DNA from 4 places in the Paenibacillus sp. FSL k6-2145 genome. Region 1 is predicted to be linked to each of the others. Evidence: riboswitches for the same ligand, from Rfam matches in the RefSeq annotation. Region 1 holds a riboswitch; each other region holds the start of a gene.

Region 1 (6,043 bases):
AGGAAGTAGCCGAGTTGTTGGGATTGCCGGAAGGGGTATATCCGGTGTATGGCATGTGTATTGGTGTTGCAGATCAGGAAACGGGGATTCGTCCACGTCTGCCACTGAATGCAGTTCTGCATCATAATCGCTATAATGCCGAGCAGAGCATCAAGGGTGTTGAGCAGTATGATGAGACAACGACGGCCTACATGAAAGAACGGACTAACGGTGAAAGAACAACTCCATGGTCCGAACTGATGGCGAAGCGTCTGACTGAGCCGACAAGGTTGCAAGTGAGACCGTTCCTGGAAGGCAAAGGATTTTTGAAGCGTTAAGTTGAACTGAAGGTAGTTACACTTGCCACTCCGATGACAGAACAACCTTCCGATCGCTGTTATCCCCAGATTTTTTGATCCAATTTTTGTGAAGGTGAAAATCTAGCGATAGCGTATGCTTCCGAAGTAGCTTTCTTTCAGAAAGCTTTTAGGCGAACGCTCTGCTTCCTCAGGTTATTTCTGTCCTCTACGTTCCTGTGTAAAAATTCAGTTCAACTGATATATATAGTAAATTAGAAGTCAGTCGGATCGAAACCGACTGGCTTCTTTGTGCTTTGTTGTAAAGTGCTGTGTTGGCACGGGCAAGCGAGAGTGCTTGCGGCTATCAGATTGTAATCAAGTTAAGCCATAGAAACGCTTTGTGTTCTGATAAAAAAGACGGGCGGCCCGCTCGGTTCCCATGCCAGTGATCTCACTCCATGCCTGGATGACCTGTCTGGTCATGGCAGGGTGTGTCATTCGTCCCTGAAATGGTCCTTCGAAGGGCCAAGGTCCGTCGGTCTCGGCCATCACTTGTTCCGATGGATATTGCCGGGCGAGTTCGCGAATCTCTTCTTCATACAGAATATCCGGCGTGAAGGAAATGAAATAACCGTTGTCCGCCATGCGCCTTACGGTTTGGCGAGAACCTTTGAACCAGTGGAAATGAGCACGTCGGAACTGATATTGCTCCAGCAGATCACAGACGATATCGGCATCATCGTATACCGCATGAAGGACAAGTGGTTTGTTGTGCTTTTTGGCAAGTTGGATGAAACGTTCAAGCAGCTTGATATACCCGCTCTGATCGAAGTGCTGCCCTGCCTGCTCCGCTTCCTGACGATTGTAATAGGGAAGGCCGACTTCTCCTATGGCTGTGGCTTGTCCCATATGCTTCTCGATCCATTGGAAGAACAGGTCCATTTCTGCAACGGACGGTAGTTCCTGTTCCGGATGGAAACCGAAGGCCGGATAGATGTTGCGTGGATGTTGCTTTGCAAGCTCCAGGTTGGCCTGGGCAGAAGCGAGATTCATGGACACGGCGATGACTGCCTCGACTTGTTGAGACGGGAAAGATAGCAGCATCTCGCGTTGTTCGTCAGGGGTATACTGATCGAAGTGAATATGAGCATCAATTAATGGTGCAAAAGCTTGAGAATGCACGCGGGAATTCCTCCTTGTGGTCATTTATATTCTAACTATGTTACGCAGAATTTCTTATGGTGGATCACCCAATAAAGGAAAATAATAACTTTAAAAACCCGCGCTATTATTATAGGCGGGCTTTCTGCTGTTCTTCTCTCATCCACTGAGCAATCTGCCGTTTACGCTCCAGAAAAGCGGATTCCTCCGTAATTTCTTCTCGTCTTGGGCGATCAAAAGGAACATGTACCTCGTGCAACACTGTTGCAGGTCGGTTGGATAAAACATAGACCCGATCCGCTAGCAGTAATGCTTCTTCGATATTATGGGTGATGAACAGCACCGAGCGGCGGTTCTGTTCCCAGATATCGAGCAGCCAGCGCTGCATGTCGCTACGTGTCAGTGCATCCAGTGCGCTGAAGGGTTCGTCCAGTAGCATCAGCTCCTGCGGACTGAGCAGGGCGCGCAGAAAAGCAGCACGCTGCTGCATTCCGCCCGACAGCATATGAGGATAGGCCTGCTCAAACCCGGCAAGACCCACGCTGCTTAACCACTTACGAGCTTCCGCAAGTGCTTCGGCCCGAGGGGGGGCACTTGAAGCTACTTCACCAGCAAGCAGTACATTGTCTTCAATGGTACGCCAAGGGAAAAGAGCGGGTTGTTGCGGCATATAACTAATCTTGCCACGCTGTCCCGTTACATTCTGACCGTTCATAAGCACTTGGCCTTCCTGTGGCTTCAGCAGACCACCGATGATATGGAACAGGGTGCTTTTGCCACAGCCAGAAGGTCCAACGATAGCAACAAACTCGCCTTGCTTCACGGTCAGTGACAGGCCGTTCAGAACCGGTAACCTGCTCCGCCGTTCACGGAATGATGCATGAACATCAACAACGTCCAGTGCAGGTGGAACCGGAGCAGGAGTGGCAGGTCGATCAGGCGTAGCTGGGTGGAGTTTTTCATCGTACTTTGGCTCCATTACACTTGCTCCTCGTCCAGGCTGGACTTGTTTGTCCTGTTGCCGATTCATATGGTCATCACTTCCTAATATACAGATTACATCTTTACTACCGCTTCTGTGGCCGCCAGCGCACGAGCAGCTTCTCCAATAGTGCAATGAGCAGGAAGAGCAGTAAGCTGAGAGCGACAATAATCATGATTGCCACGAATAAACGATCGGTGCGATAAGCCGACTTTTGCAGCATCATATAATAACCAATACCCTTGTCTGCACCAATCCATTCGGCAATGATGGCACCCATCACGCTATAGGTAGCGGCGATTTTGACACCGGAGAACACGGATGGCAGCGCATGGGGAAGCTCCAGCTTCCAGAAAATCTGATGACGTTTCGCACCAGCCATGCGCATATAGTTCATCATCGCCGCGTCAGTACGGGTCAAGCCATCCATCGCCGCCACTGCAACAGGGAAGAAGCAGACGAGGATGATCGTAATCAGCTTGGGCAACAGCCCGAATCCGAACCAGATTAACAGGAGTGGCGCGAGCGCGATGGTCGGGATATTTTGACTAAGAATAAGTAAAGGGTACAGGGCCGACTTGAGAAAAGGGACCAAATGCAGCACCATCGCTATCAGTAATCCGACCGCTGTGCCAGCCGCGAATCCAATCAGTGTTAACTGAATGGTTGCGGAAGCGTGCATGCCAAGCCGTTCGGCCTGGGTTGCCGCTTCGCGGGCGATGTCGGACGGTGCAGGCAGCATCCATTTCTCAATATGGAAGAGGGAGACGGCTCCCTGCCATATCGCTATAAAGAGAATAACCGCCACAATGGGCGGCCATACACTTTTGAAATAGGCAGGCATTAGCGATACTTCTCCGTCAGGGTGTCCATGCTGAAGCCGGTAGGGCTATGGGCGATTTTGATCTGGGAGATGATGCTTGGGCTACCAGCCTCCACGAGTACCTCGTGCATTTTACGGACAACCTCCAGCAGTTCCTCCAGTTCCCCCTCCATCGTGGTGTCGAGCGCGTTCACCTGATATTTCAGGCCGGATTGCTGAATAACTTCAATTGCGCGATCTACATAAGGGTAAGAATTCTCGCCATTTGGCGTTTTGGGAATAACCTGAATGCTAAGTAATGTGCTTGCCATGAGAGATCACTTTTCCTTTCGTGATAAATTGCATGAATTGAACCAGGTTTACACTTATCACTCCGATTGCAGTACCCTCTTACGATCACTGTTATCCCCGGATTTCTTTAATGAATTTCAATGGAGGAAATCCGGGGATAGCATATGCTTCCGAAGGAGCTTTCTTTCAGAAAGCTTTTAGGTGAGCGCTTCGCTTCTTCAGATGGGTTCTGCACTCTTCGTTCTTGTGTAAAAAAGTTAAACTTAAGCAAATTTTATTGGGGTAAAAACTCGTTTGTATATGCCTTGCTTACATCGATCTGTTCATCCAGCAGTTTTTTGCTAAACATCCAGTCGGTGTAGTTCTGCCACACTTCCTGCTTTTGCTCACCCCAGCGCCGGGCGTCATCCGTGTACTTTGGACTAAGCCATTTCTGGCTTGCCAGTACCAAGTCTTTATCTAGATCCGGTACGGCCTTGATCAGAATGTTCGCTGCGTCTTCGGGATGATCAATCGCATATTGATACCCTTCTGAAGTGGCTTTCAGGAATGCTTTCACCAACTCAGGGTCGTTTTGGATCGTCTGCTCGTTTGTTACAAGGACAGGTGTGTAGTAATCCAATGCATCTGAATAATCCTTCACATATAACATGTCGATCGGTTCTCCGCGCAGTTCGGCTTCAATACCTGTCCAGGCGTAGAAAATCCACGCGAAATCAATGTCCCGTTTCACTGCGGTGAAAAAGTCAGCGTCACCCATATTAATGTTTTTCACTTTGGATACATCGGCGCCTTCGCCCTCCATAATGGATTGCATCACGGCTTCTTCGACTGGGGAACCCCAACCGCCATAGGTTTTACCTTCAAAATCTTTCGGTGATTTGATATTCCGATCCGCCGGAGCAGCGAACCCGGATGTATTATGCTGAATAACTGCTGCGATGGAGACGAGAGGAACACCCTGTGTGCGGGCTTGAGTTACACTCTCCTGATAACTTACGCCAAACGGTACTTCATTGGAGGCAACCATCGTATCTGCGCCACCGGCACCTGGTTGTACAATCTCCACGTTCAAGCCTTCGGCCTTGTAAAAACCTTGATCTACAGCCGCATATAGGCCGGTATGATTCGTATTCGGTGTCCAGTCGAGCACCACTTTAATATCTTTCAGGGCGGCAGTGTCACCTTTGTTACTGCTTTCCGCATTTGTGTTGCTGTTCTGTTCTGCCGGGGCAGCTTCTTTGCCGCCACATGCGGCTACAGTCACCATAAGCACGCATAAGAGCATCAATCCCATCGTTTTACGCCATTTCATCTGTAATTCTCTCCTTCGATATGTCCGGCCGAGTGGCACGGGGTACTCCTTGGCTTCATATCCAATCATCTTGCATAAATCAACAGATTTATACCAGTTGAGATCTGAATAACGTCACTTTTTTTAGCTCTCTGGCTATATAAAAGAACATTAAAAAAGCGTCCCGTATTCCGGGACGCGTGCAGGCGTTAGAGAGGTGGCGTTCAGCCATAGGGCTGTGCCATTTCGATATACTCCGATTCCTACGCTGGCATGATCCAGATCAGGTCTAAGGGTTAGTATCTTGGTGGGATACACTCTCAGCCGGCCAATTCCGACTCCCCTGGGAAACTATGAAGTTACGGGCATTACTAGGTGTAATTATAGGCCAGCGGGTGGAACGTGTCCAGTCAGGAACTGGATGGGGACACGTATGAACTTATCAAACAGGCCGTTATACATATGTATAACAGCCTGTTTAGATGTGTTATTTTCAATAATTATCGTGGCGAATCATATAAGGCAATCTGGCTGAGTGCAAAAGCATCGGATTTTGGGTCATAGCCTACCTGTTTCTGAGTGGTTTCCAGATTCAATCGTTTAAACCGATTATTCGAGATCCCATGCAGTATGGTGAAGGGCTCCAGATTGGTAGCTGTAATTGCTTTGAACATCAAATCACACAAGTCAGCCGGACTAATATACGCGCTCATATCCCTTGCTTCCAGCGCTGGTCCGTCCGGTTGAAAATCATCATATGCACCTATACGTATTGCTACACTTTGTAAACCTTCGGTATACGCAAAATAGGAAGCGAGCGATTCTCCGAAACATTTGCTAACCCCGTACAAATTCCGTGGGCGTGTTGGCATGTCCGGATAGACTTGAGCATCAATGGGATACCCCTCAATCGTCTGTGCACTGCTCGCCAGAATGACTCTTTGCACACCTTGCTCCTTAGCTGCACGGAATACATTAAATGTACCTTTGATATTGATGTCCAACAACGATTCATAGAATCCGGCATTCGGGGAAGGGTCTCCCGCCAGATGTACTACCACATCCATGCCTTCGCAAGCATGCTGACAGGCTTCAGGGTCTGTCACATCCAGTGTCATGATCTCATGGTCGGTTTCTTGATACGTATGCAGTCTGTCGATATTCAAATCCGTTAGTCGCAGGTGATATGCTTCTGACAAGTGTTGGGACAAGTC
Region 2 (6,043 bases), 3.2 Mb from region 1:
ACATTAGGATAAGGTTGCATCTGACCCTCAACAATTTCCGCTACCGTAAATCTAACGTCATCTCCCCATTTTGGAAAGCAAATAAAGATACGCCCGGTTTCGGATACACTAACGCCTGTAGGCATAGCCCCGTAAAAGGAATGAACGAGTTCTAACTTACCAAAATATTCTTCCATAGGTAACATAGGCTGTATGATGTCCTCCTCAACATAGTTGAATAGATATTACCTATAATTATGTTCGAGACTTTTTCTAATGCCTGGCCCTTAATCATTCTTTTTCAACCTCGATTTTGAAAATGTCCGATACATCTAAAAATACAAAAAACTTCGGCGTAAGCCGAAGCATGTTGACTGTAACTATATGTGTTCTAGGAAAAATGCTTCCTCCGATCGTCAACGCAGGGTAATTCCCCCATGCAGAGAGTATCGGAGAAAATTCGGAAAAGAAGGAAAAACTCTGCCAAGCTTATCAGTACCAAAACCGTTTTATTGTTGGTCCGGCAGACGTAATGCGTTGGCTGAAGTTTGCGCTTGATCTAAAAATTCATCTGCTCGGGTCAATTGCTGCCGGGCAATCTCCAACGCTTGTGAATTTGTTGCATTAGATTCATTTAACGAGCTTATTGCCTGATTTAAAGCCGTCTGCACCTCAGAAACCGCGTTAGATGCATGCTGCTCCAGCGTATTACCACTCGAGTTAAGTGCACCTTCTGCCGGTTTTCTTGCATTTTCGGTGGCTAGATCAATTTTGTTTTTATTGGGCACCGTGACTCCTCCTTCCTTGAGTAAGATCATTCATTTAAACAGAAATAAGTATGGGATTGAGATTTTGTTTATATCCCTGCGAGTACATGGGAATATTCGGATCTTACCTCTCCGGTGATCCATATTAGTATAAGATCCGATGCATTGGAAAATCTAATCTTGATGAAAAAGGAGGTGATCATTTCTGAATGGCTAATCCAACGCTAGCGCCGCACGAATCGATGGAACTGCATGAAGCGTTAAACTTCAAAACGCTCTGCATCGCTAAGTCGAAACTTATGCAAGGCCTGGTCTTTGACCAAGAGCTAAAAGCCTTAATGCAGAAAGACGTAACTCAATCCATACAACAGATCGCTGAGCTGCAAGCAATCTACGCAAGAGCTCCTTTCCAAGCACCCGTTCCAAATAATCCGACACCTATAACACATTAAGGGGAACTCAGATGAATACCGATTATTTAGATCTGATTAATTCATTGAATATGCCGGAAATGGCAGATATGACTTTTGCCATGGACTTCCTTCTTCGTGCCAAGGAGGGTGTACGTAATTTGTCCATCGCCCTGACGGAAACGGCTTCACCGGATGTAAGAGCCCTGCTGCATACTCATCTTAAGCAGGGGATTGCAATGCACCAAGAAATCTCGGAGCTCATGATGCGCAAAAAGTGGTTTCATCCTTATGAGTTGAACGAACAGTACCAACTCGATCAGCTTTCGGCGAAAAATACGGTGATGATCGGGCAGATGAATCTGTTCCCGGGTGATACGTCACGTAAAGGGATGTTTGATCGGACCCCAGATGAACATATTGGAGGACATAAAGCATGAAGGCGGTAACGTATCAAGGGGTTAAAAATGTCGTGGTCAAAGAGGTGCCGGATGCGAAGATTGTGAAACCGGACGATATGATCGTAAAGATCACCAGTACCGCCATTTGCGGTTCTGACCTTCATCTTATTCACGGGATGATCCCTAACCTTCAGGAGAACTATGTCATCGGGCATGAGCCGATGGGGATCGTAGAAGAAGTAGGTCCTGGCGTGACCAAGGTAAAAAAAGGTGACCGTGTGATCATTCCGTTTAACATCGCATGCGGAGAATGCTTTTTTTGCAAAAATCAGCTGGAAAGCCAATGTGACAATTCAAACGAACACGGGGATATGGGCGCATATTTCGGCTACTCCGGAACGACCGGCGGATATCCCGGCGGGCAAGCCGAATATTTACGGGTCCCGTTTGCCAATTTTACCCACTTTAAGATCCCTGAAAACTGCGAACAACCGGACGAAAAGCTAAGCTTGATCGCCGATGCCATGACGACGGCATTCTGGAGCGTAGATAACGCCGGCGTTAAGAATGGTGATACAGTCATCGTGCTCGGCTGCGGTCCGGTCGGACTCCTGGCCCAGAAGTTCTGCTGGCTGAAAGGTGCTAAGCGGGTCATAGCCGTCGACTATGTCGATTACCGCTTAAAGCATGCAAAGCGAACAAACAATGTGGAAATCGTAAACTTCGAACAGGATAAGAATATTGGGAACACTCTCAAGGAAATGACCAAAGGCGGCGCCGATGTCGTGATTGATGCGGTAGGAATGGACGGTAAGATGAGCGATCTTGAATTTCTAGCCAGCGGTATGAAACTGCAAGGCGGCACCATGAGCGCATTTATCATTGCATCTCAGGCTGTCCGCAAAGGTGGCACCATTCAAGTCACTGGTGTATACGGCGGACGTTATAACGGATTCCCGCTCGGTGACATCATGCAGCGAAACGTGAATATCCGTTCCGGACAAGCTCCGGTCATTCACTACATGCCATACATGTACGAGTTGGTTACGTCTGGCAAAGTGGACCCTGGGGACATCGTTACGCACGTCATTCCGCTCAGCGAGGCCAAGCGGGGCTATGAAGTGTTCGATACAAAAACGGACGATTGCATTAAAGTCATCTTAAAGCCTTAAATATGAATTGATACATGGGAGGACAATCTGAATGGATTCCACATACGCTTTGCATGAGATGCTCGAGGTGCATGAAATAGCTGCGTTCAAGACGGTTTGCATGACAAAATCCAAGACCATGCAAGCTCTGGTAACCGACCCGGAGCTCAAGCAAATTTTGCAACAAGATGCGACATTATCACAACAGCAGCTTCAGGAGCTCGGTGGAGTGCTGTCTAAAGCGACTGTATAGGAGATAAAAAAATGAACCCAATATTAGAACACATGACTGGTCTTAATACGCTGACCGATGAAGTGATCGCAATGGATTTTTTGATGAACGCCAAGAGCGGCGTCAGAAACTACGCCATGGCTGTGACCGAATGTGCTACCCCCGAAATCAAACAAATTTTGATGAAACAGCTCGATGAAGCCATAGACTCTCATGAAAAGATATCAAATTACATGATGCAGCATGGCTTATACCACCCTTACCATATTGCAGAGCAAATTCAGCTCGATCTGAAAAACATTCAGACTGCTATGAACATTCCGTCCTGACGCCCTTTTTGATTTCAGCCAGAGACTTCAGAGTATAAAATGCTCCTGTGTCAAGAATTTCAACAATGAAAAAAGGCGGATACACTCCGCCCTTTTTTTGGCATCGTCACGAAACACGCTTATACTAGCGTTCCTTTACGTAAATCTACTTATTTTCCATTCTGAGACTGATTACCCTTTGCAGCTCCACGACCGAGACCTTTAATCAACTACCAGTAAGCTCAAGCCTCCAGCCTCCATGACATCTCCCAAAAATCAAGTTCAAAGCGACTGCACATCACGAAAATATCTTCCATCCGTTGGTACGTTACCTCGCTACAGCCTTCTAATAGCTTATCCGTTAACGCGACAAGGGATTGATTGTTGCTGTTGTATTCAGAGGAAGCATATCCTGTGATCCATTCTCCATAAAAGGGATGATCAGCTGCACCTGGCTTTTGGGAAAGAACTTGACCAATCTCTGCATAGCTCCATGAGCAGGCCAGAATGGATACAAGTACTTCTGCTATGCCGCCCGCATGGGAAACAGAGAGCATATAGTTAGTATACGCTGCATTCTTCAGTGCAGGTTTTACCTGAAAAACATGATCCTCTGTAATTCCTAATCGCTCCATATAAGAACGATGAATTTTCATTTCACCATTCAGGATGTTATCTACGTTTTTACTAAAAAACTGCATCAATTTGGGGTCGTGCGACTTGACAATACCTAGTGCAAATACACGGGCATAATCGTACAGGTACATGTAGTCTTGCAGCAAATAATAACGAAATTGTTCAACCTGTAAAGAACCATCTCCGATCCCTTTAACAAAAGGATGCTCAAGACATTCCTTCCACACAGGCTGTGCTGCCTGATATAGTCTCTCTGAAATAGTCAACATGTGTTCCTCCAATTCATAATGTACGTATTTAAAAACAAAAAAACGAAACATCCATAGGATGTTTCGCAGACAAATACACTAAAACAAGGGGGTTCGCATGAGCTACCCAAGTACAGCGTTTCATCGTTGCATCCCTACGTTGGCATGATCCAAATCAGGTAAGGTCGGTTTAACACCCTCTCAGCCGGTTAAGGCTCCCTTGCAAACGGTTGTATGTAGTTGATTACTTTCTTATCCGCATAAAAGAAAAAATAACATCCATTTAGTATATCAAGGGCTGTTAAATATAGTCAAGGCAGTTTGTATCCCACCTCATCAGCTTGAGAGACGTATTTAAACGACGGAAACCATCACAACAATGGTTGAGTTTTAGCTACTGTTATGATGGTTTCTATTCTTTGAACTACTGCCAATGATTTAATGCCCGAGTTTGTTCTTTCCGACAAAAGTGAGTATTCCGTACTGGGAAGTGTTTCTCCAGCTCTCATTGGTCGTATCATTCCATTTGGCTACGTTCTGTTTACCTCCGCCCTGATTGTCGTTAATTTGAAGATCGAAACCGAGAACATTTCCTGCTTTGGGCGTCAGTGAATGTAACTGGATTCGGGCTTCTACGAGATATCCTTTATTTGTTTTCTTCACAGCACTTACAAGGCGTCCGGGTGAGGCACCCCCTGCAAAGGTTCCTACATTGTCTGCACTGATTCTGAACTGGGCATCATCATATTGAAAATACGGTGTGCGCTGGTGATTCTCATCCAGGAAAATCTCAATCGAATCCTGATCCCATGGGTTGATGCTATCTGTGATGATGTTTGGATCAGTGACGTCAATCAGCAGATATAGATACTCCCCTGACCACATTGCGCGAGCCACTGCCTCTGCACCTTCGGTCTCATTCAACCTTTTTACTTCAAATGGAACAGCCTTATTCCATAGGGCGTCTTTCTTCCCATCAATCTGAACAATCCCTTGCACAGCTTGTGCAGATTTGGGCATAGGGGCAAGCTGAATCACGCCGTATTTGCTTGTATCTTGTTCCTGAGATTGTGTTCGATCATTCCAGTACAGTGGATTATAAGGTTGTGTCCCACTTGCACCGCCATCAGTCACACGGATATCCAAGCCAACTTCATATTCTGAATCGGCTTGGATACCATCCCATGGAATGGACAATTCAACCTGATATCCAGCTTTTGTCTCGCGTACACGATATGAACGCCGCTCCGCGCCCTCAGCTTTGCCTGACCGCTTGATGATTACATGTCGGTCATCTGCTTCATATGTGGAGGTCTTGCCATTATTGAGATCAACAAAGAGTTCTACTCTGTCATTCACATCTGACTTCGCATCCTGAACATCCACAAGGATATACAGGTTACTTTGATCCCATAAGGTTCTGAAACTGGCTGATCCCGAAGAGTCACCCTTCAGTGGAGTAGACACCGCTTTGTTCCAGAGCGGATCTTGTGACTGTTTTTTGATATCCGGTTTACCCGAAAGTGAGACGGCTCTCTGTGTCAACACAGGCAAGCTGGATTCATCCACGAGTCCCCAGTATGCTTTTTTGGCCTTCAGGGCTGAATCAAACAGCATCGCCTGGTTGTTGTAAGACTTCTCATCTTGGAGTCCCCATAAGGTAACTGAAGAAATGTGATCTTTGTGTTTTTTGTACAAATCCAACAGTTCCTTATATCGATACGCCTGTTTTACCGCAACTTCATCCGACATCTCTTCACCAAATGGAATTCCGCTATCCACATCCAGTTCCGTGATCTGAATATCCAATCCAAGTTCGACGAACATGTTGATCGTTTTTTCAATTTCCTCGATGGGCGGGGATTCCAGGTTATAGTGGGATTGCAAACCCACACCATCGATGAGTCCCTT
Region 3 (6,043 bases), 460 kb from region 1:
ACAAGCCTAAGCTTGTTCTGGAAGTTCGTCAGAGGTGCACCTCTGTCCGACCCACAACCTAATCCTACCAAATAAGGAAGGTAACTAGAATGATCATTAGATCAGATATATCATGACACCGCACAATCCCTCTCATATCGGCATTTTTTGCATATCAGGTCCCTCAAGCAATATGCTGATATCAACCTACGGTATGCTCATTTGTAACGTAATGTACCCCTCACTTTAATCCCCGGTAACAAAGAAAGACCACTACATTTGTCTCCAAATGTGTGATCTTGAATGTCTTCTGGCTTGCTGATATAAGATATCAGGCTCCGAATCTCTGACGATAACCGCACTTTCGACACAACTCTTCCACAGCTTCCCGCCTGGAGAAGCCATATACCAGATTGTTCGCTCGCTCACCCTCAATAATCTCCGAGAATGACTTCTCGTGCACGTTACCCAGGTTAATTACACCCTCGCCATCGAGACAGCATGGAACCACCGTTCCATCCACAAGCACAGCTGCCTGACCACGCAATGCATGGCAGAAGCCTTTGCCATCATCTTCAGGTGCATCCAGACTTGGCCACTGGAACTCGTGGTCCTGATTCAGGTATACATTTGGGGCAATTTTGACCCCGCTGCCTGGAACCACTTTTTCCTCAATGCGGAAGTCCAGATTGAACTCACGTTCCAGCACTTCAAGGGTCTCCCGATTTCGATTCATCTGAGCATTCGTGAAGTTATCCTGCGTCAGATTCCACAGTCGGAAAGAGATGATGACATTGTGCTTAACGGCCTCATGTACAAAGGACAAAATATGACGCAGATATCCGTCACGATCTGTTGAACCTTCATGCCCATCGAAGCTGTGCAGGGAGAAATTCATCTGCCGCAGCGCCGGTTTGCCAAGCAATTTATGCTGAGTCTTGGGCAGCAGTGTACCATTCGTTGTAATGTTCACCTTGAGTCCCTTCTCATGTGCGGAATCAAGCAACAGATCTATTTTGGGATGCAACAAGGGTTCGCCTTTGACATGTAGATAAATATGATTGGTGTGTGGTTTAACTTGTTCCAGTATATTGTTGAAGACTTCAGGGTCAATGAATCCTTTGGCACGCTGCGTCTGCGGACAGAAGCTGCAAGCCAGATTGCAGATACTCGTGATCTCAATATATACTTTTTTGAACGTTTTCAACTCGGGTCCCCATTCTGCCTAGGAGGGAGAACATCCCACCTGCATTTTGTGATCCGGCCAATACGGGCCATCCCTATTATATCGGGTTCATGAGCCGAGGTAAATTGTTCAGTTATCATGCTGCCTCTTTACAGTTCATGTTCGAGTGATATATGCTGAACACACAACTGCATATCTTGAACTTTTGCACTAGGGGAGCCCCTGCGGCTGAGACGAATATGACTATTCGGACCCTTTGAACCTGATCTGGATCATACCAGCGGAGGGAAGTGGAGCGGCCTTTTAGTAAGCGGAATTTTTTCATGTATGTGAAGATAAATTGCGGATTTAACTTACAGACCCACTCATTTCTCCGGAAATGGGTGGGTCTTTTTTGTTCCTTTTGCAGAGTACAGGATGCCGTTGTTATTCCAGCAGTCTGACATCAAGGGGGTGAGGATCAGATGGCCAACCATGTAACCATTCACAACGTAAGCTTCGCTTTTCACGAAAAAAAGGATTCACCCGTACTCTCCAATGTGTCGCTTCAGGTTCAACAAGGAGAATTTGTCTCGCTCATCGGCTCCAGCGGATCAGGTAAAAGCACACTCTTCAAGTTGCTTGCAGGCTTGCATGAGCCAACCGCTGGCACCATCGATATAGCTGATGTACCGCAAGGACAACGGCTCGGACGAGTCGCCTATATGCCGCAGAAAGATCTGCTGTTATCCTGGCGTACCGTCATGGAGAACTGCATGCTGCCTGCCGAGCTGGCACCAGGCCGACAAAACAAGAACAAACTACGAGCCGATATCATCGCAGGATTGGCAAGGTTCGGCTTGTCCGGTTATGAGCAGGCCTATCCAGATGAGTTATCCGGCGGCATGCGGCAGCGGGTGGCATTGCTGCGTACCTTGCTTACAAGCGGGCAGCTCATGTTGCTGGATGAACCCTTCGGTGCACTCGACGCCTTAACCAAACGACAAATGCATCGCTGGTTATTGGAGCTGTGGGAGGGCTTTGGCCAAACCGTGCTGTTCATTACACATGACATCGAAGAAGCCCTGCTGTTAAGTGACCGTATCATTCTGTTAACTCCAGGGGGGCAAGGCCAGCAGTTGCGGGAGATGACGGTTCCCTTACCACGCCCAAGGCATTCGGACATGATCTACGAACCGGCTCTCGTGCAGATGAGGCAACAACTGGAGGAACAATTGCATGCAAATTGATAGAGCTGAGGTTAGCGTTTGGACGTGGTGTTCAAAGTGGCTCCCGAGGTCGTTTTCCCAATATGGTTTGTTTATTATGCTCATGTTCTTATTACTGGCGATCTGGGAAGTGATTGTGCGTATGGGATGGGTGCCCTCCTTTATCATTCCTGCACCCACGGCCATCGTAAGCTCACTGGTTGAGCATCGTCGTCTGCTGTTGACCATCCATCTGCCTGCTACCTTTATGGAGGTTGTTGTTGGTTTTGTCTTGTCCATAGTGACTGGAATTACGCTGGCAACAGGCATGCATATGAATCGATCGATTGAAAAGGCCTTGTATCCCTTCATCGTGATCAGTCAGACCGTCCCGCTGATTGCCTTGTCTCCCGTATTTATCCTGTGGTTTGGTTACACGTTGTGGAGCAAAGTCGCGGTGGTATTCTTAATCGCATTCTTCCCCATTGTGGTCAGTACCTACGATGGACTCCGCCAAGGCGATCCAGAGCAGCGTGAACTACTGCTCACCATGGGCGCCAGCAAGTGGGATATTTTTTGCAAACTCCAGGTTCCGCTGGCACTTCCCTCTTTTTTCTCGGGGTTAAAGATGTCTGTGGTGTACTGCGTGGTTGGGGCAACGATTGGTGAATGGCTCGGTGGCAGCAAAGGTCTCGGATACTTCAGCCGCCGCATGTCCAGCAACATGAACACGGATGCGATGTTTGCTGCTATTGTGCTGTTATCCTTACTTGGGATCGTTTTGTTTGTACTGATTGCCTGGCTGGAGAAACGGTTTAGCATACGGCGTCATCGTCATGGAGGCAAAAGAAAAGTTGGATAATACTTAGACAGAAATTAGAGGTAAATACAGGAGTTACAATCTTCAAAACATACCTTATGCACAATTTCAGCAGCATCTTCAATCAGTTCATTGTCACATTGTCCGTTAACATGCTGCTGTCCATTTTCTACAAACCAAAACGATGAAATGAGGAACTTCATTTATGAATAACAAAGGTATATACTCCCTGCTTCCCATCATGCTCATTAGCCTTTTGCTGATCGTTAGCGGATGCAGCACCACGAATACTAGCAAAAACACGCCAACAACAGACTCTGCAACCAATGCACAACAGACAGACATGTCTGCAACCGAGCCAACATCAGACGCCAAAGATAAACTGTCCATCATGCTCGACTGGTACCCGAATGCAGTACACTCCTTCATCTACGTTGCTCAGGAAAAAGGATACTTTGCAGATCAAGGTCTCGATGTCGAAATTCAGATGCCTGCGGATACCAATGATTCACTCAAACTTGTTGCTGCTGGAAAAATTGATTTGGCTCTAAGCTACCAGCCCCAAATTTTGCTCGCTCGTAGTGAGAACATTCCTGTACGTTCCATTGCTGCTGTTGTTCGCCACCCGCTTGTGCATCTGTTGACCGAAGCAAATGGCAACGTGAGCTCACCCAAAGGTCTTGAAGGGAAAACTGTCGGTTATTCTTCGATTCCGCTGTATGAAGCGATGGTTCGTACGATGATTAGCAAGGATGGCGGCAACCCCGACAACATGAATTTGGTCGACGTTGGGTTCGATCTGATTCCTTCGCTGGCTTCCGGACAGGCGGATGCAATTATGGGTGGTTTTATTAACCATGAGCAACTGATTCTGGAGAAAGAAGGACATGCCATGAAATCCATTAACCCCGTCGATTATGGTGTGCCTGATTATTATGAATTGGTTCTGACCGCGAGTGAAGCTGGCATTGAAGCAAAAAAAGACCAACTTACCCGGTTCGTCAAAGCGATCCAGAAAGGACAGAAATATGTAACGGAGCATCCAGAAGAAGCCTTGAATATTCTGCTCGCTCATGAGAATGAAACGTCTCCGCTTGACCCGGAGATTGAAACCAAAAGTCTGGCTATTTTACTGCCACTTATGAATGAAGATGGTCAGATGTTTGGTCGGCAGGAAATGGCGTCCTGGGAGAATGTACGCGCATGGCTCGTTGAACAGGATTTGATTCCTGAATCGGTGAAAGCCGAGGATGCTTTTATTAATCTGCAAGGAGAGTAAATAAAGGAGCGCAACGGGAATAAAGGAAAAGTGACTGAACGCAAGGGAATGAAAGCAAAGTTAGCAAGAACGTGAGGATCGGATGCATGAAGGTTTGTGAAATGGAATTGGCCTGAAGCAAGCATCGGAGGATCAGAATTTATAACAATCCTAAGTGGCTTGATGTGCATCTGGGCAGCTTGATATGCGTTTTGGTGGCTTGATATGCGTTTGGGTAGCTTGTTGATATGTATTTGGTAATGTAAGTTAGCGCATATCTTCAGGCCTACCATGAGCTGAATCGCGCCCTAATATGCCCAGAGTAGAACATGGAGCGAGCGCTAACGAATCTGAGGCGCCCTATTCAAGGATTTGGAGCGGTTGAAGAAATCTAAGGAACCTGAGACATATTATATCGGAAAAAATAGCAATTTATAGTGTTTCGGTCAGGGGAATTTGGGAAATAACGTGTCCTGTGTTCCTTACATTTCATAAAGAGGATCTGACAGCCATATAAGACGTCCTGTGTTCTTTAGAAACATCGTGTGACCTTCGTGCCCCGATCAGTCGGGTATCGACATCCAGGGCTTTAGGACTCTCTTTGAACGCTAACGTCCATCACCGTATCGCTTGCCTGAGTTTGGAGACATACCATGGCTCCACTTTCTTTATTCTGTCTTTTATACTGTTTCGTTTTTTACTGTTTCGTATTTGTACTGTTGCTTTTCGCGAATTTACATTTTATACGGATCCACCTTTTAGCTGTTTCAATCAAGGCTGGATATAGATCAAAGTGATTCAATTTGTCTATATCCATTTACAAAAATCCATTTTTAGGGAGTTATGAAATTGTTTTAGATTTTACGTTTCTGCTTTTCCCGTATTAATGCATCTGGCTGTAGTTATACTTGCGCCCCTACTCAACAAGGAGACTCATATCCTATTATTCTGCTGAGTGACTCCAGATATCGGACTTCCGCCGATGGGGTTACTTCAAAACAAGGAGGAAATTATATGTCTTATCTGGAACGTGTTCGTACGCAACATCCGCTGGTACACAATATCACCAACCTTGTCGTGGCTCCCTTCACAGCCAATGGCCTGCTTGCACTAGGTGCGTCCCCTTTTATGGCCTATGCTCATGAAGAGGTCGCTGATGTCGCCAAGATGTCAGGTGCTGTGGTACTCAACATCGGTACACTCGATGACAAAGTCGTTCAGGCGATCCGTCTGGCAGGCCAATCGGCTAATGCGCATCACGTGCCTGTGGTGCTTGATCCCGTCGGCGCAGGCGCAACCACTTATCGCACGGAAACCGTGCAGATGCTCGTTTGTGAGCTTCGCCTCACGGTACTGCGCGGCAATGTGGCGGAGGTCGCTAATGTCATCGGTGAGAGTTGGAGTATTAAAGGCGTGGACGCAGGATCAGGTGAAGGTGATCGGATCGGCATTGCCGAGCGGGCAGCGCATAAGCTTGGCTGTGTCGTGGTCATTACCGGGAAAGAAGATATCATTACTGATGGACAATCCACATTCCTCACGAGTAATGGACATGCCCTGCTCACTCAGGTCACGGGTGCAGGTTGTCTGCTAAGTTCGGTGATTGGTGCTTT
Region 4 (6,043 bases), 3.5 Mb from region 1:
TGTTGTTTATTTCGGCTCAGGAGGCAACCAAGACGGCCCAGAATAATTTTGCTGATATCCAAACCGAGTTGTCCCAGGCCGCATTTACGGTATATGACGGAACAACCATCAGTGGATCGCAGGTTACGAATGCGCTGCGTAAATATGCGGACAAGGATCAGTTCGGTATTCAAGTTATTACAGGTAAAAATAAAGCGGGTCAATGGTACGGCAATCAACTAAACATTTCACAGGATCTCAATAATGCGGACTACGGCTCGGTTATTGCACCCGACGATAAAGTGGGGATTATTAACCAGACCATGAGTGAAAAAGACAATCAATATGTCAATCCAAGTGGTAAATTCAAAGCCATTATCGTAAAAGACCGATCCAACGTGGTAAGAGGGCTGATCTTCCAGCAATCCTGACAGGAGTTGGTTTAACATGTCCCGGAATACACAGCATCTTATGTTGTTTTGTACGGCGGTTGTCCTGTTTGTGACAGCCTGCCTGTACGGGCAACAGAATGTTAAGATTTTATCAGCGGCCTTGAACGACAGAGTACAGACAACAGCAGGCATGGAAGGTCGGCTGACAACAACACTGCATACCACCAATCCGTCCCGGTATAGTGGTGCGGAAGTGTTGCATACCGTGAGACAGATGACAGGCACAGGCATTCCTGTAGAGGTAGACGGGACTTCCTATGTGATCGATCCACTTGTCAGCAAAATAGCGACTATTCCTGTCCAGCTCTATGTTACCTACAGACCAGAGTTTATACGAAATGAAACTGGAGAACTGCTCAAGATTGTTTTTTGGAAGGAGACCAGTGTGAATTGATTAATGCCGCATCCAAGCTGCTTGCCGTATTGCTCGCAGTCCTTCTGCTCTATGTGTACCCAACTGCTGAAACAGCTGATCGGCAGGATGATATAACACGTATGACGGCTGTTCAGAATGTAACACGTTTTGTTGATGCTGTCCGAACGAAAGGATATATTTCACCTCGAATGTTGGCTGAGTTTGAGGAGCAACTGGCCCAGACGGGCAATCTGTATGAGGTGTCGATGGAACATTTACATAAGAAATATGTACCTCATTATACAGACCCGATGGACAATAACAGTTTTACCGGGACCTATGAGGTAGTGCAGGATGGATATTATGCAGCTCAGATTCGAGAAAGACTATTCCCATCCTCAGGTGTGATACCGGTTGATGATCCTGGCCGAAGATATACGTTGACGACAGGGGATTTTTTCACCGTGACGCTCCAAAATACAAATCGTACACCTTCCATGCTCATTCGTGAATGGTTGAGTGGCACGGCTCAGGCTTCAGCAGTATTTGTCACATACGGAGGTATGGTCCTCAATGAAGATTACTGAGCTATCCATTGTATTTGTGCTGATCTTCTTCCCGCTCTTCTGGATCATCTCACTCCATACCCAAGATGCCGAAGAGGCTCAATATCTTGGTCAACGATACAGATCTGCACTTCAAACCGCAGTCATGGATGCAGGTGCAGTCATGCATCAGAATGAGAAACAAAATGATGAAGCAGGTTATGATTCAACCAAATTTGTTAAAGCGGATAAAGAGCTTGCCTTGTTAACATTTACTCAGACGATGGCTTTGAATATGGGGATTCAGGATGATCCCGCAGCTATTCAAAACATGTTTAATTACATTCCTGCCGTGGTTATTCTGGATTATGATGGCTATTATATGTTGTCCACAGAAACAGAGATGACGGGTCACCGTGAAGATTCTTTCAGGCAAGTGTGGAGCCCCAAGAAACCTTATACATATTCAGATTCTAATGGTAACAGTATTAACTTTACACTGGACGACTACGTATATGCCTATGACGCAAATGCAGGGAAATGGATTGAAGGATTTCAAAAAGAACTGGCCTCAAGCACACAGATTCCTTTACTTCAGAATACCAGCGTATTTGAACAAGTTAGACTAAGCCGGATTGTGACTACTGTGCAGGATGATCTGGCTGATGTGATTAACCGCCATAATGAGTTTGCCAGAAAGAACGGTATTTCCTATACGTTCACGATGCCCCTGGTTGCACAGGAAGATTGGTACAACTCCATTAACGATACAGGGATTATGGCCTTTATCCAAGGTATAGGTGTGGGTGACCAGAAGATCAACAATTATGCGATCGGTGGAGGCAGACTTGTGAAGAAAACGGCCATCGTAGGTGGGGTAGATCCTTTAACGGGTATCAGGTACTATTACCCCTCCACATGTGGTAATGGTTACCGTGCTGAAGAGGTGTTCACAGACGCAAGACAAGCAGCTGCGCAAGGCTATTTCGAATATAAATGCTCTAATCGTTAGGGTAGCCTGTATGACAAAATCATGTAAGAGGTTCTTGAACTGTTTACATTACTTTCAGAAAAGACGGGACCTGTGCTAGAATAGGGTTTCGGAACAATAACAAAAGTAATGTCTAATAGATAGGAGCAACCTCATCTTATGAGTTTATTGTCAGTAGAGAACGTAAGTCACAATTTTGGAGATCGCACGTTATTTAAAAATGTATCATTTCGTTTACTTGCCGGAGAGCGCGTAGGACTTGTTGGTGCCAATGGTGTGGGTAAATCCACATTAATGAACATCCTTACCGGTAAATTGCTTAAAGATAGTGGAAAAGTGGAATGGACACCTAAGGTCCGTTATGGATATCTGGATCAGCACACGAAGCTTACCCCAGGCAAAACCATTCGTGACGTGCTTAAGGATGCATTCCTTCCGTTGCTTGAATTGGAAAAAGAAATGATGAATATTACGGACCAGATGGCAGATGCAGATCCAGATAAGCTGGAGCAGTTGCTGGAAGAGATGGGCGATATTCAGGAACAACTGGAACAGGGCGACTTTTATCTGATTGACGTAAAAGTGGAAGAGATGGCCAATGGTCTTGGTTTGTCCGCAATTGGTCTTGATCGGGATGTCGCAGCTCTAAGTGGTGGACAACGTACCAAGGTGCTTCTTGCCAAGCTTCTGCTTGAGAAACCTACAGCTCTTTTGCTGGATGAGCCGACCAACTATCTGGATGTAGAGCACATTGAATGGCTGTCACGTTACCTGAAGGACTACCCGCACGCGTTTCTTTTAATCTCCCATGACACGGAATTCATGAATGAAGTCGTAAATGTCATTTATCATTTGGAATTTGCCAAATTAACGAGATATGCAGCGAACTATAACAAGTTCCTCGAGATGGCTGATATGAATAAAGCCCAGCATATTGATGCATACGAGAAACAGCAAGAGTACATCAAGAAGCAGGAAGATTTCATTCAGCGTAACAAGGCACGTGCTTCAACTTCAGGTCGAGCGAAGAGTCGGGAGAAACAGCTGGACAGAATTGAACGTATTGATCGCCCAGATGAAGCGGCCAAACCAACGTTCAAATTCAAGGATGCCCGTGCGAGCAGTAAAACGGTCTTTGAGGGTATTGATTTTGAAATTGGATATACGTATCCTTTGCTGCCTAAGATGACAATGACAATCGAACGTGGTGAGAAAATTGCCATCGTAGGTTGTAATGGTGTGGGTAAATCGACGCTGTTGAAAACCATCCTGGGAAAAATATCTCCACTCAGTGGAAAGACTTTCTTAGGAGATTACCTCGAAACAGCCTATTTTGAGCAGGAGGTTCGTGCTGGGAATATCACGCCGATTGAGGATGTCTGGAATGAATTTTCACATTTGACCCAAAATGAGGTCCGAGGTCATCTCGCTCGCTGCGGGTTGAAAAATGAGCACATTACTCGTCCACTTAATATGCTGAGTGGTGGAGAACAAGCCAAGGTTCGTTTATGCAAACTCTTGATGCGTGAAAGCAATTGGATTCTATTCGATGAGCCGACGAACCATCTGGATGTCACAGCCAAAGCGGAGTTGCAGCGTGCTTTGAAAGAATTCAAGGGAACGGTGTTACTGGTATCTCATGAACCTGATTTCTACGAGGGATGGGTCACCAAAACATGGAATGTCGAAGAATGGTCTGAGAAAAACTAAACGATTCAAGACAATGTTTAACAGAAATGACGGTGACAAAAAAAACCGTCTATGGTAACATAGGCTACAACTTCATATGAACACTAGGGGGGCCGCACGATGCGGCTGAGATGGAAGAATGCGATTCCGGACCCTTTGCACCTGATCTGGATCATACCAGCGTAGGGAAGTGGCGAGCGCGTTTCAGTGAATGACGTGAGCAAACGGCAATTCGAAAGAATTCAACCGTCTTGCTTAGTAAATTGAAACATGCAGTTGCGTGTATAACGTTATGGCTATAAGGTCTATAGCTTTATTGCACGAAATGAACTGTATGTATCAGTCAGTCATCTGGTCCTATAATTAATACGCAGCCACTCCCCTACGGGAGTGGCTTTTTTGTGTTTTCATAGCATTCAAGTCTGGAAGGAGATGAACAGTACGGTAATTTCTCATGAACATGTTCAAGAATCATTTGAATTGCATGTTGTATCTACGGGTGCAGGGGATCAGGCATCTTTTGTAAAAGCTGCAAAGGACGTTTGGCCTTTGGTGGACTATATTCACATACGAGAAAAACAACTCACATGGCAAGACAAGATCGGTTGGGCTCAAAGTCTGCGTAGCGTTGGCATTCCATCTTGCCGCATTGTTATCAATAGTTCAGAACTTCCTCCACAGAATGACATTTATGGCGGTGTACATTGGGGGCAAGATGCGATACGAAATTATAACCCTGCTGTTATAAGCAATGTGCAGCGCCTTCGTCTGGGTGTATCTGTTCATTCAATCGATGAGGCAAAAATCGCTGAAGAACGGGGAGCCGATTATCTTTTCTTCGGGCATGTCTACTCAACCAACAGTAAGCCTGATCTTGACCCCAGAGGATTACATGCTCTTGCTGAAGTGTGCAGGCGTGTCTCCATTCCTGTCATGGCGATTGGGGGCATCGAACCGGGAAACATTCAAGCTATTCGCTCTGCAGGGGCACAGGGAGTCGCCGTGATCTCGAATGTATGGGCGAGCGAGTCACCGGATCGGGCGGCTGCATTATTAAGGCAGGCTATCGTTGCTACAGAAAGTCTGAGTCCCTGAATCAAGGAGATGAGAGGATGAAAGAGATCGTTATTGATAAACCAGATAAGTTTCATGCAGAAACGATTATTGTAGGTGGAGGCGTTGTTGGTTGTGCTATCGCTTATGAGCTTGCTTCCCGTGGACAGGATGTGCTGTTGCTGGAGCGTTCGGCGATTGCAGGAGGCACTTCTTGCGCGGCGGCTGGAATGCTGGCGGCAGACAGTGAGGATTTTGCTCATCCTTTGATGGCTAAGCTTGCCAGACAGAGTAGACAGTTACTTATCGAGCAACAGGTGCTAATGGCTACACTCAGTGAGGTAGAGACTGGCCTGCAACGCCAGGGATTCCTAACTCCTTTTCGTTCATACAGAGAATTAAGTAGTTATAAGGACAATCGGAAGTCTGCGTTGTCTGCTTCTGCTGATGAGGTATGGTGGGATCGTTCCGTTGTGCAACAGGAGGCATCATGGCTTAACAGAGATACGTATGGAGCCTACTACAGACCTTACGAGAGTGAGATTCTTCCAGTCCATCTAACGAAGGCATATGCTGAATCCGCTCAAGCATTGGGAGCACGGGTTATGGAGGACATACAGGATATACGTGTGCAAGCAAACGAACTTGGCGTGCAGGGAATCACCACATCGATCGGTGAGATGAGATGCAAACATGTCATTATAGCGGCTGGATTACAGAGTGAAGAGTTGATGAGACATGTGAATCTGAGCATGCCTGTGTGGTCGGTAAAAGGAGAAATAGCCGCCGTTCAGTTCTCAGATGAACATGCAGGGTACAGACCTGACAGAACGGTGTATGCAGAGGATATCTATATTGTTCCCAAAGCCAATGGCGAAGTTTGGCTCGGGGCAACCAGTCTGCCAGGCAGAACGGATCTTAACGTTTCTGTACAGGGTGTCCAGAAGCTGCTAACAGCGGCTACCCACTGGGTACCTGG

Evidence for each region. A riboswitch is a leader RNA that binds a small molecule or an ion and turns the genes downstream of it on or off. The one in region 1 is predicted to bind thiamine pyrophosphate.
Region 2: it holds a riboswitch for thiamine pyrophosphate, as region 1 does, so the genes downstream of both, tenA (thiaminase II) here and NZ043_RS11775 (ABC transporter substrate-binding protein) in region 1, are expected to answer to the same signal.
Region 3: it holds a riboswitch for thiamine pyrophosphate, as region 1 does, so the genes downstream of both, NZ043_RS13740 (ABC transporter ATP-binding protein) here and NZ043_RS11775 (ABC transporter substrate-binding protein) in region 1, are expected to answer to the same signal.
Region 4: it holds a riboswitch for thiamine pyrophosphate, as region 1 does, so the genes downstream of both, NZ043_RS27105 (thiamine phosphate synthase) here and NZ043_RS11775 (ABC transporter substrate-binding protein) in region 1, are expected to answer to the same signal.

What each region holds. Positions count from the first base shown of each region.
Region 1 covers NZ_CP150267.1:2,629,230-2,635,272, forward strand. Annotated here, with positions in the region: gene nfsA (oxygen-insensitive NADPH nitroreductase) at 1-317, shown strand, start outside; gene NZ043_RS11755 (TatD family hydrolase) at 654-1,484, opposite strand; gene NZ043_RS11760 (ABC transporter ATP-binding protein) at 1,570-2,469, opposite strand; gene NZ043_RS11765 (ABC transporter permease) at 2,507-3,265, opposite strand; gene NZ043_RS11770 (thiamine-binding protein) at 3,265-3,555, opposite strand; gene NZ043_RS11775 (ABC transporter substrate-binding protein) at 3,810-4,850, opposite strand; TPP riboswitch at 5,072-5,184, opposite strand; gene NZ043_RS11780 (NAD(P)-dependent oxidoreductase) at 5,330-6,043, opposite strand, start outside.
Region 2 covers NZ_CP150267.1:5,780,201-5,786,243, reverse strand. Annotated here, with positions in the region: gene NZ043_RS25485 (L-dopachrome tautomerase-related protein) at 1-185, opposite strand, end outside; gene NZ043_RS25480 (hypothetical protein) at 489-767, opposite strand; gene NZ043_RS25475 (spore gernimation protein GerQ) at 956-1,198, shown strand; gene NZ043_RS25470 (spore coat protein) at 1,210-1,596, shown strand; gene NZ043_RS25465 (zinc-dependent alcohol dehydrogenase) at 1,593-2,729, shown strand; gene NZ043_RS25460 (hypothetical protein) at 2,761-2,961, shown strand; gene NZ043_RS25455 (spore coat protein) at 2,973-3,269, shown strand; gene tenA (thiaminase II) at 3,491-4,153, opposite strand; TPP riboswitch at 4,267-4,364, opposite strand; gene NZ043_RS25445 (endo-1,4-beta-xylanase) at 4,571-6,043, opposite strand, start outside.
Region 3 covers NZ_CP150267.1:3,087,806-3,093,848, reverse strand. Annotated here, with positions in the region: gene NZ043_RS13745 (radical SAM/SPASM domain-containing protein) at 311-1,186, opposite strand; TPP riboswitch at 1,368-1,471, shown strand; gene NZ043_RS13740 (ABC transporter ATP-binding protein) at 1,630-2,394, shown strand; gene NZ043_RS13735 (ABC transporter permease) at 2,384-3,214, shown strand; gene NZ043_RS13730 (ABC transporter substrate-binding protein) at 3,378-4,451, shown strand; gene thiM (hydroxyethylthiazole kinase) at 5,445-6,043, shown strand, end outside.
Region 4 covers NZ_CP150267.1:6,164,738-6,170,780, reverse strand. Annotated here, with positions in the region: gene NZ043_RS27130 (hypothetical protein) at 1-410, shown strand, start outside; gene NZ043_RS27125 (hypothetical protein) at 427-825, shown strand; gene NZ043_RS27120 (hypothetical protein) at 822-1,373, shown strand; gene NZ043_RS27115 (hypothetical protein) at 1,360-2,343, shown strand; gene NZ043_RS27110 (ABC-F family ATP-binding cassette domain-containing protein) at 2,482-4,032, shown strand; TPP riboswitch at 4,108-4,217, shown strand; gene NZ043_RS27105 (thiamine phosphate synthase) at 4,411-5,106, shown strand; gene thiO (glycine oxidase ThiO) at 5,124-6,043, shown strand, end outside.